Regions from separate parts of the Ideonella azotifigens genome, predicted to be linked through region 1. Evidence: riboswitches for the same ligand, from Rfam matches in the RefSeq annotation. Region 1 holds a riboswitch; the other holds the start of a gene.
The links. Region 1 has a riboswitch for glycine ahead of LRH25_RS08375 (D-amino acid dehydrogenase). Riboswitches for the same ligand answer to the same signal wherever they lie in the genome.

Region 1 (3,522 bases):
CATCGGTGACAAGCTGGCGCATCAGATCGAGGTGGCGTGCGAGCAGCCGCTGGGCTGGCTGGACGGCGAGCATGTGCCGCAGTCGCCGAGTGCCGCCGAGCAGCAGTTCCTGGCCTTGGCGCAGGAAGTCTGGCGCGGCACGAATGCAGAAGGGCGCAAGCGCCTGAAGCAGTTGCTGAAGGAACTTCGCTGAGCGCTTGGCTCAGACGGCGCTGCGCTTGCCGCAGACCACGACGACCTGCACCGCGCCTTGCGAAGCGGCCTGTGCGACCAGCGCATCGTCCGCCTGGGCATTGGCGATCTGCGACATGCCGGCCAGCACGCTGAAGGTCACCATCGCGGCCAGGCTGAGGAAGCCGGTGCGGGCGGCCTTCGAGCTGGCTTGGAATTCGCGGGTGTTGACGTTGGCGGTGCTGTTGGGGGTGGTCATTTGAGGCTCCTGCTGGGCTGCAAATCGTGTTTCGATGGGTGGACTTTAGGCAGCGCCGCTTGCGCTTGCGACCGGGATGCGACGAGTTGCCGCAGCGCCTGGCCAAACTGCTGCCCGCAGGGATGAACGGCAGCGGCTGAACTGTGTGGAGAAGGTCTACCGGGACGTCTACTCAGTGGTGCGTCGACCGGCTGCTGCAGCGGCCCGCTGGCGTTCGGCGCCACAACGAAAAAGGCCCCGCAGTGCGGGGCCCTCGGCGCGGGATCGACGCGACTGGGTGTCAGACCCGCTTGCCGGTCACGACGACGATCTGCAGCGGCATTTCGTTGGCCGGCACGGCGCTGGCGAGCATCGTCGCGGCGTTGCTGCGGGCCTGGGCCAACTGCACGTCCTGGACTTGCTGGCCGGCGATGTGGGTCACGCCCGCCAGCACCGTCAGTGTGACCACGGCGGTCAGACCGGCGAAGCCGGCGCGGGCGGCGTTGGAAGCAGCGGCGAAACGGGTGGCGGTGGCGGTCATGGTGGGCTCCTGGTGCGGTTCGGGGTGTCGATGAGTGGACTTTAGGAAGCCGCGGCCTGCGGTGCGACCGGGATGCGACGAGTTGCCGGTTTGGCCGTGCAGAAGGTTCGATTTGCTGACGAAACGTCGGTGGCCGGCAGCGAATTCGCGTTTCGCGTTCTGCGATTGGGGCACTCAGTGAGCGGTGCTGGGCGGCATGTCAAAGTCATGCTGTTTGTGCATAACCCGATGCGAAGGCACTTTGGATCTGGTCTGGTGAAAAGGCGGTTTTGCCAATGAAAACAAGGCTTTGCGTCGTGAAATGCGGCCGTTTCTAGGGCCTTGTTAACCGATCCCTCGCCAGCACGATTGAGTGGAAACCCTTAGACTACATTGCATACAAAAACCAAACCGGGCTGTCCGGAGCCACCGCTCCGAGAGATGGCCCTCCATCAGCCCCAAAAAGGGTACAGACCATGACCTCCGTTCAAAACACCTACGCAACTGTCCGGCGTTTCATCGCCCAACTGACTACCCCTTCGCAACGCGGCCAGGACGCCAGCCGTGAAGACGACGAGCGCTACCTGTCGCAAGCCGTCGACATGGGCGACCTGGAGCGGCGCATTCGCCGGCTCGAGCGCGGCACCGTCGAGAGCGCGCACACGCAGCTCAGCATGATGAGCTGGAGCCACTGAATGCGTTCCGACCTGATCCTGGCGATCCTGGGCGCCTTCCGTGCGGCATTTGCCGCGCCGGTGCGTCCCGCGGCTCCCGTGCCGCGTCGCCCGCTGTAAACTGATCTTCTTCCAGGAGAAGCCGAAGCACTTGTTGCTGAAGCTGCCGAAGGCGTACCCCTCAGAACGCTCAGGCCCAAAGACTGGAACCATCTCGACAAACTGGAGAGCGTTGCACGGCAGGCCTTGAAAGCTTCGCCGATGGCAGCCGCCGAAGGGGCAAGCGCCGCGGGGAACCGCGGCGTGAATCTCTCAGGCAAAAGGACAGTGGGGGCAGTGGCCGGAATCTTGCGAGCAGATCGCAAGGCTTCGGCCACTGCCCCTTTCTTTTTGCCTGAAAGAAAGCGCTTTCCCATGAAAGTCATCGTTCTCGGCGCCGGCGTGATCGGCGTGTCCACGGCCTGGTACCTGGCGCAGGCCGGGCATGAGGTCACCGTGCTGGAGCGCAATGCTGGTGCGGCCCGCGAAACCAGCTTCGGCAACGGCGGCCAGATTTCCGTCAGCCATGCCGAGCCCTGGGCCAACCCCAGCGCGCCGCTGAAGCTGCTGAAGTGGCTGGGCAAGGAAGACGCACCGCTGCTGTTCCGCCTGCGGGCCGACCCGGCGCAGTGGCGCTGGGGCCTGAAGTTCCTGCTGGAATGCCCGGCCGCGCGCTCCAGGCGCAACATGATCCAGCTGCTGAACCTGGGCACCTACAGCCGCAGCTGCCTGCAGGCGCTGCGCGCCGAGACCGGGCTGCAGTACGACCATCTCACCAAGGGCATCCTGCACTTCTACACCAGCCAGCAGGAGTTCGACCTGGCGGTGGAGCCGGCGCGCGTGATGCGCGAACTGGGCTGCGAGCGCGAGGTGATCGGCCGCGACGAGGTCGTGAAGCTGGAGCCGGCGATGGCCCACATCGCACCGCAGCTGGCCGGCGCCACCTACACCAGTGCCGACGAATCCGGCGACGTGCACAAGTTCACCACCGGCCTGGCCGCACTCGCTGCCGAGCGCGGCGTGAAGTTCCGCTACGGTGTGCGCGTGCAGAAGCTGCGCAGCGAAGGCGGCGAGATGACCGGCGTGGAGTTCGCCAACGAAACCGGCATGTACGAGGTGCTGAGCGCCGACGCCTACGTGCTGGCCGCCGGCAGCTTCAGCCCGCAGCTGGCCAAGCAAGCCGGCCTGACGCTGGACATCTACCCGGCCAAGGGCTATTCGGCCACGTTGCCGGTGCTGGACGCCGCCAAGGCCCCGCAGGTCAGCCTGACCGACGACGAGTACAAGCTGGTCTTCTCGCGCTTCACCTCGCCCGAGGGCGACCGCCTGCGCATTGCCGGCACGGCCGAGCTGAACGGCTACGACCTGGCGCTGAACCCGGTGCGCTGCGAGGCCATCGTGCGCCGCACGCTGCAACTCTTCCCCGGCGTGAGCCGGCCCGAGCTGGCCAGCTACTGGACGGGGTTGCGTCCGGCGACACCCGGCAACGTGCCCTACATCGGCGAAAGCCGCGTGCGCAAGCTGTTCCTCAACACCGGCCACGGCACGTTGGGCTGGACCCACGGTGCGGGCTCCGGCCATGCGCTCGCGCAGCTGATCGACGGCCGCCGGCCCGAGGTCGACTTCGCCTTCTGCGGCCCGCTGCCGGCCAGGCAAAGCCTGTCGCTGCAACCGGCCTGAGTGGGGCCCGCTGTCTGTCGGCCTCTAACATTGGTCGATGGACATCTCACTTTTCAGCCAGGCCATGTTGGTCGGCCTGTCGATCGCCGCGCCGGTCGGGCCCATTGGCCTCTTGACCATCCAGCGCACGCTGGACCAGGGCCAGGCCGCCGGCCTGGCCACCGGCTTGGGCGCCGCCGCGGCGGACGCCTGCTATGGCG
Region 2 (3,522 bases), on a different contig from region 1:
TCAAGGCCGGCGCGCCCGAGGAAATCCTCTACGTCAGCAAGCCGCACATCGGCACCTTCCGGCTGGTCAGCATGGTCGAGAAGATCCGGGCCGACATCGTCGCGCTGGGCGGCGAGATCCGCTTCGAGCAGCGGGTCACCGACGTGCTGATCGAAGGCGAGGGCGAGCAGCGCCACATTCGCGGCGTGACGCTGGCCTCCGGCGAAACACTGCGCTCGGACCACGTCGTGATGGCGCTGGGCCACAGCGCGCGCGACACCTTCACCATGCTGCACGAGCGCGGCGTCTACATGGAAGCCAAGCCGTTTTCCATTGGCTTCCGGGTCGAACATCCGCAAGGCGTGATCGACCGGGCACGTTTCGGCACGAATGCCGGCCATCCCATCCTCGGCGCGGCCGACTACAAGCTGGTGCACCACGCCAGCAATGGCCGTTCGGTCTACAGCTTCTGCATGTGCCCTGGCGGCACCGTGGTGGCCGCAACCTCGGAGCCCGAGCGCGTGGTGACCAACGGCATGAGCCAGTATTCGCGCAACGAGCGCAATGCCAACGCCGGCATCGTCGTCGGCATTGACCCGGCTGACTACCGGCAGATCCCGGGCAGCGGGCCCGTCAGCCCGCTGGACGGCATGGCTTTCCAGCGCGTCTGGGAGTCTCGCGCCTACGAACTGGGCGGCGGCGGCTACGTGGCGCCCGCCGCACTGGTGGGCGACTTCATCAAGCGCCAGCCCAGCCGCGTGCTCGGCAATGTGGAGCCCTCGTACAAGCCCGGCGTGCAGCTGACCGAGCTGGCCGCCAAGGACCGCCCCGTCCTGCCGCACTACGTGCTGGATGCAATCCGCGAGGCATTGCCCGCCTTCGAGCGGCAGATCAAGGGCTTCTCGATGCCAGACGCGGTGCTGACCGGCGTCGAGACCCGCACCTCCTCGCCGCTGCGCATGACACGCGGCAAGGACTACCAGAGCCTGAACGTCAAGGGCCTGTTCCCGGCCGGCGAAGGCGCGGGCTATGCAGGCGGCATCATGTCCGCTGGCGTGGACGGCATCGAGGTCGCCGAGGCCGTGGGCCGCGCGATGCTGGCTACGGCCTGAAGCCTCCGCGAGCGTTCAGCCGCCGCTGGCGGACGCCGGCGTGGCCGGCAGTAACAGCACGTCGGCCTTGCCGCCCACGCAATCGATCGTCTGGCCGGGCTTGCAGGCTGGCTTGGGTGGGTCGTAAATCGTGTAGTGGCCACCCGGCCGATAAATCAGCAGCAGCCACAGCACCACCACCGTGGCTGCCGTGACGGCGATGACGACCAGGCGCTGGCGGCGCGAGGTCGGTTGATAACGGTCTTGATGTGGGTCTTGGTCAATTCTTGGCACGGCCGGGACTATCGCACGGCGCTGGCGCCACGCGCGGCTGCGGTTACACTGCCCAGCTTGTTAGGAGAGAGCTCCACCCGGAGCCGCCGAAGGCGCAGAGGCACACCCTCGAACGCTCAGGCAAAAGGACTGACAAGCGTCTTGCCGTAACACGCGGGGCGTTCCTCACTGGAGAGAGGCGGGTGATGGCTGCAAGGCCATGAGCCCGTCCACCGAAGGGGCAAGCGGTGGCCGTTATCAACGGCGCCGTCAATCTCTCAGGTAAAGCGGACAGGGAGGGCCTATTGGATGAAGAGATTCGCCAGACCGCCCTCCAAGCGCCGACCTGAAGAGACGACCCCGCATGAGCTCCACGCCTGACACCCTGCTGCAGACCCCGCTGCACGCCCTGCACCTCGAACTCGGCGCCCGCATGGTGCCTTTTGCCGGCTACGCGATGCCGGTGCAATACCCGGCCGGCCTGATGGCCGAGCACCGCCAGTGCCGCGATTCGGCCGCGCTGTTCGACGTCTCGCACATGGGCCAGTTGCGCCTGATCGGCGCCGACGCGGCCGCCGCTTTGGAAACCCTGGTGCCGGTGGACGTGATCGACCTGGCGCCCGGCAAGCAGCGCTACGCCTTCTTCACGAACGACGAAGGCGGCATCCTCGACGACCTGATGATCACCCGCCCGGCCGGCAAGGGAGCAGCCAGCTTCGGCGACCTGTTCGTGGTGGTGAACGCTGGCTGCAAGGACGCGGACATCGCGCACCTGCAGGCCCGCATTGGCAGCCGCTGCGAAGTCAGGCCGCTGCCCGAGCGTGCGCTGCTGGCGCTGCAGGGCCCGAAGGCGGTCGACGCCCTCTCCCGCCTGAACCCCGAAGTCGCCAAGCTGACCTTCATGACCGGCGGCCTGTTCACATTGGCCGGCGCCGAATGCTTCGTGACCCGTTCGGGCTACAGCGGCGAAGACGGCTTCGAGATCTCGGTGCACGAGAACGACGCCATCGCCCTGGCCCGCGAACTGCTCGCCCAGCCGGAAGTGAAGCCTGCCGGCCTGGGTGCGCGCGACACGCTGCGCCTGGAAGCCGGCCTGTGCCTGTACGGCCACGACATCGACACGACGACCACGCCAGTCGAAGCCGCGCTGACCTGGGGCGTCCAGAAGGTGCGGCGTGCTGGTGGCGCGCGCGCTGGTGGCTACCCTGGCGCCGCGGTCATCGACCGCCAGTTCGCCGAAGGCGCGGCGCGCAAGCGCGTGGGCCTGGTCGGCAAGGAACGGGCGCCGGTGCGCGAAGGCACCAAGCTGTTCTCGGCAGACGGCACCGAGCTGGGCACCGTGACCAGCGGCACGCTGGGCCCGACCGTGAACACGCCGGTCGCGCTGGCCTACCTGCCGACCGCGCAGGCCGCGGTGGGCACCGAAGTCTTCGCCGAAGTGCGCGGCAAGCGGCTGCCGATGACGGTCGCCGCCACGCCGTTCACACCGAACCGCTACTACCGCGGCTGAGCGCAGCGAGATCGGTCAGAGGCGGGCTTGCGACCTGCCCCATCCGGGGTTGGACAGCCCCGCCCCGCCGATCTAACCTGCGCGCTGGCACGGCGCCGCCGTGCTGCCGCCTCCCCCTTTGTTTGTTCCTGAATTCTTTCTCCCGCCACACCACGGAGCCCGACACATGACGACCATGTACACCAACGATCACGAGTGGATCAACATCGAGGACCACGAAGCCGCCGTCGTCGGCATCACGCTGCACGCGCAGGATGCCCTGGGCGATGTGGTCTTCGTAGACCTGCCCGAGGTCGGCACGACCTACGCCAAGGGCGACATCGCCGGCGTGGTCGAGTCGGTCAAGGCCGCGGCCGACATCTACATGCCGGTCAGCGGCGAAGTCGTCGAAGTCAACGAAGCGCTGCGTGCCGATCCTTCGCTGGCCAACACCGACCCGATGGGCAACGGCTGGTTCTTCAAGGTCCACGTGTCGGACATGGCCGAGTTCGAAGCGCTGATGGATGCGCCTTCGTACGACGCGCTGCTGAAGACGCTCTGATCCCGCGCTGATCCTGCCGGGTTCGGTGGCGCGATCCGCCGCCGAACCTTCCCGCCTTTCCCCTGCCGCCACCGCGGCCGCCCCGCCGAGACCCGCTGCCATGCTGATGTCCGCCCACGCGCCCCTGG

Region 2: it holds a riboswitch for glycine, as region 1 does, so the genes downstream of both, gcvT (glycine cleavage system aminomethyltransferase GcvT) here and LRH25_RS08375 (D-amino acid dehydrogenase) in region 1, are expected to answer to the same signal.

What each region holds. Positions count from the first base shown of each region.
Region 1 is NZ_JAJNKD010000003.1:52,586-56,107, forward strand. It holds gene LRH25_RS08355 (hypothetical protein) at 1-193, shown strand, start outside; gene LRH25_RS08360 (hypothetical protein) at 203-430, opposite strand; gene LRH25_RS08365 (hypothetical protein) at 711-950, opposite strand; gene LRH25_RS08370 (DUF3563 family protein) at 1,406-1,624, shown strand; glycine riboswitch at 1,816-1,941, shown strand; gene LRH25_RS08375 (D-amino acid dehydrogenase) at 1,994-3,322, shown strand; gene LRH25_RS08380 (LysE family translocator) at 3,360-3,522, shown strand, end outside.
Region 2 is NZ_JAJNKD010000011.1:197,464-200,985, forward strand. It holds gene LRH25_RS21840 (NAD(P)/FAD-dependent oxidoreductase) at 1-1,091, shown strand, start outside; gene LRH25_RS21845 (hypothetical protein) at 1,107-1,364, opposite strand; glycine riboswitch at 1,416-1,506, shown strand; glycine riboswitch at 1,523-1,648, shown strand; gene gcvT (glycine cleavage system aminomethyltransferase GcvT) at 1,708-2,853, shown strand; gene gcvH (glycine cleavage system protein GcvH) at 3,020-3,394, shown strand; gene gcvP (aminomethyl-transferring glycine dehydrogenase) at 3,495-3,522, shown strand, end outside.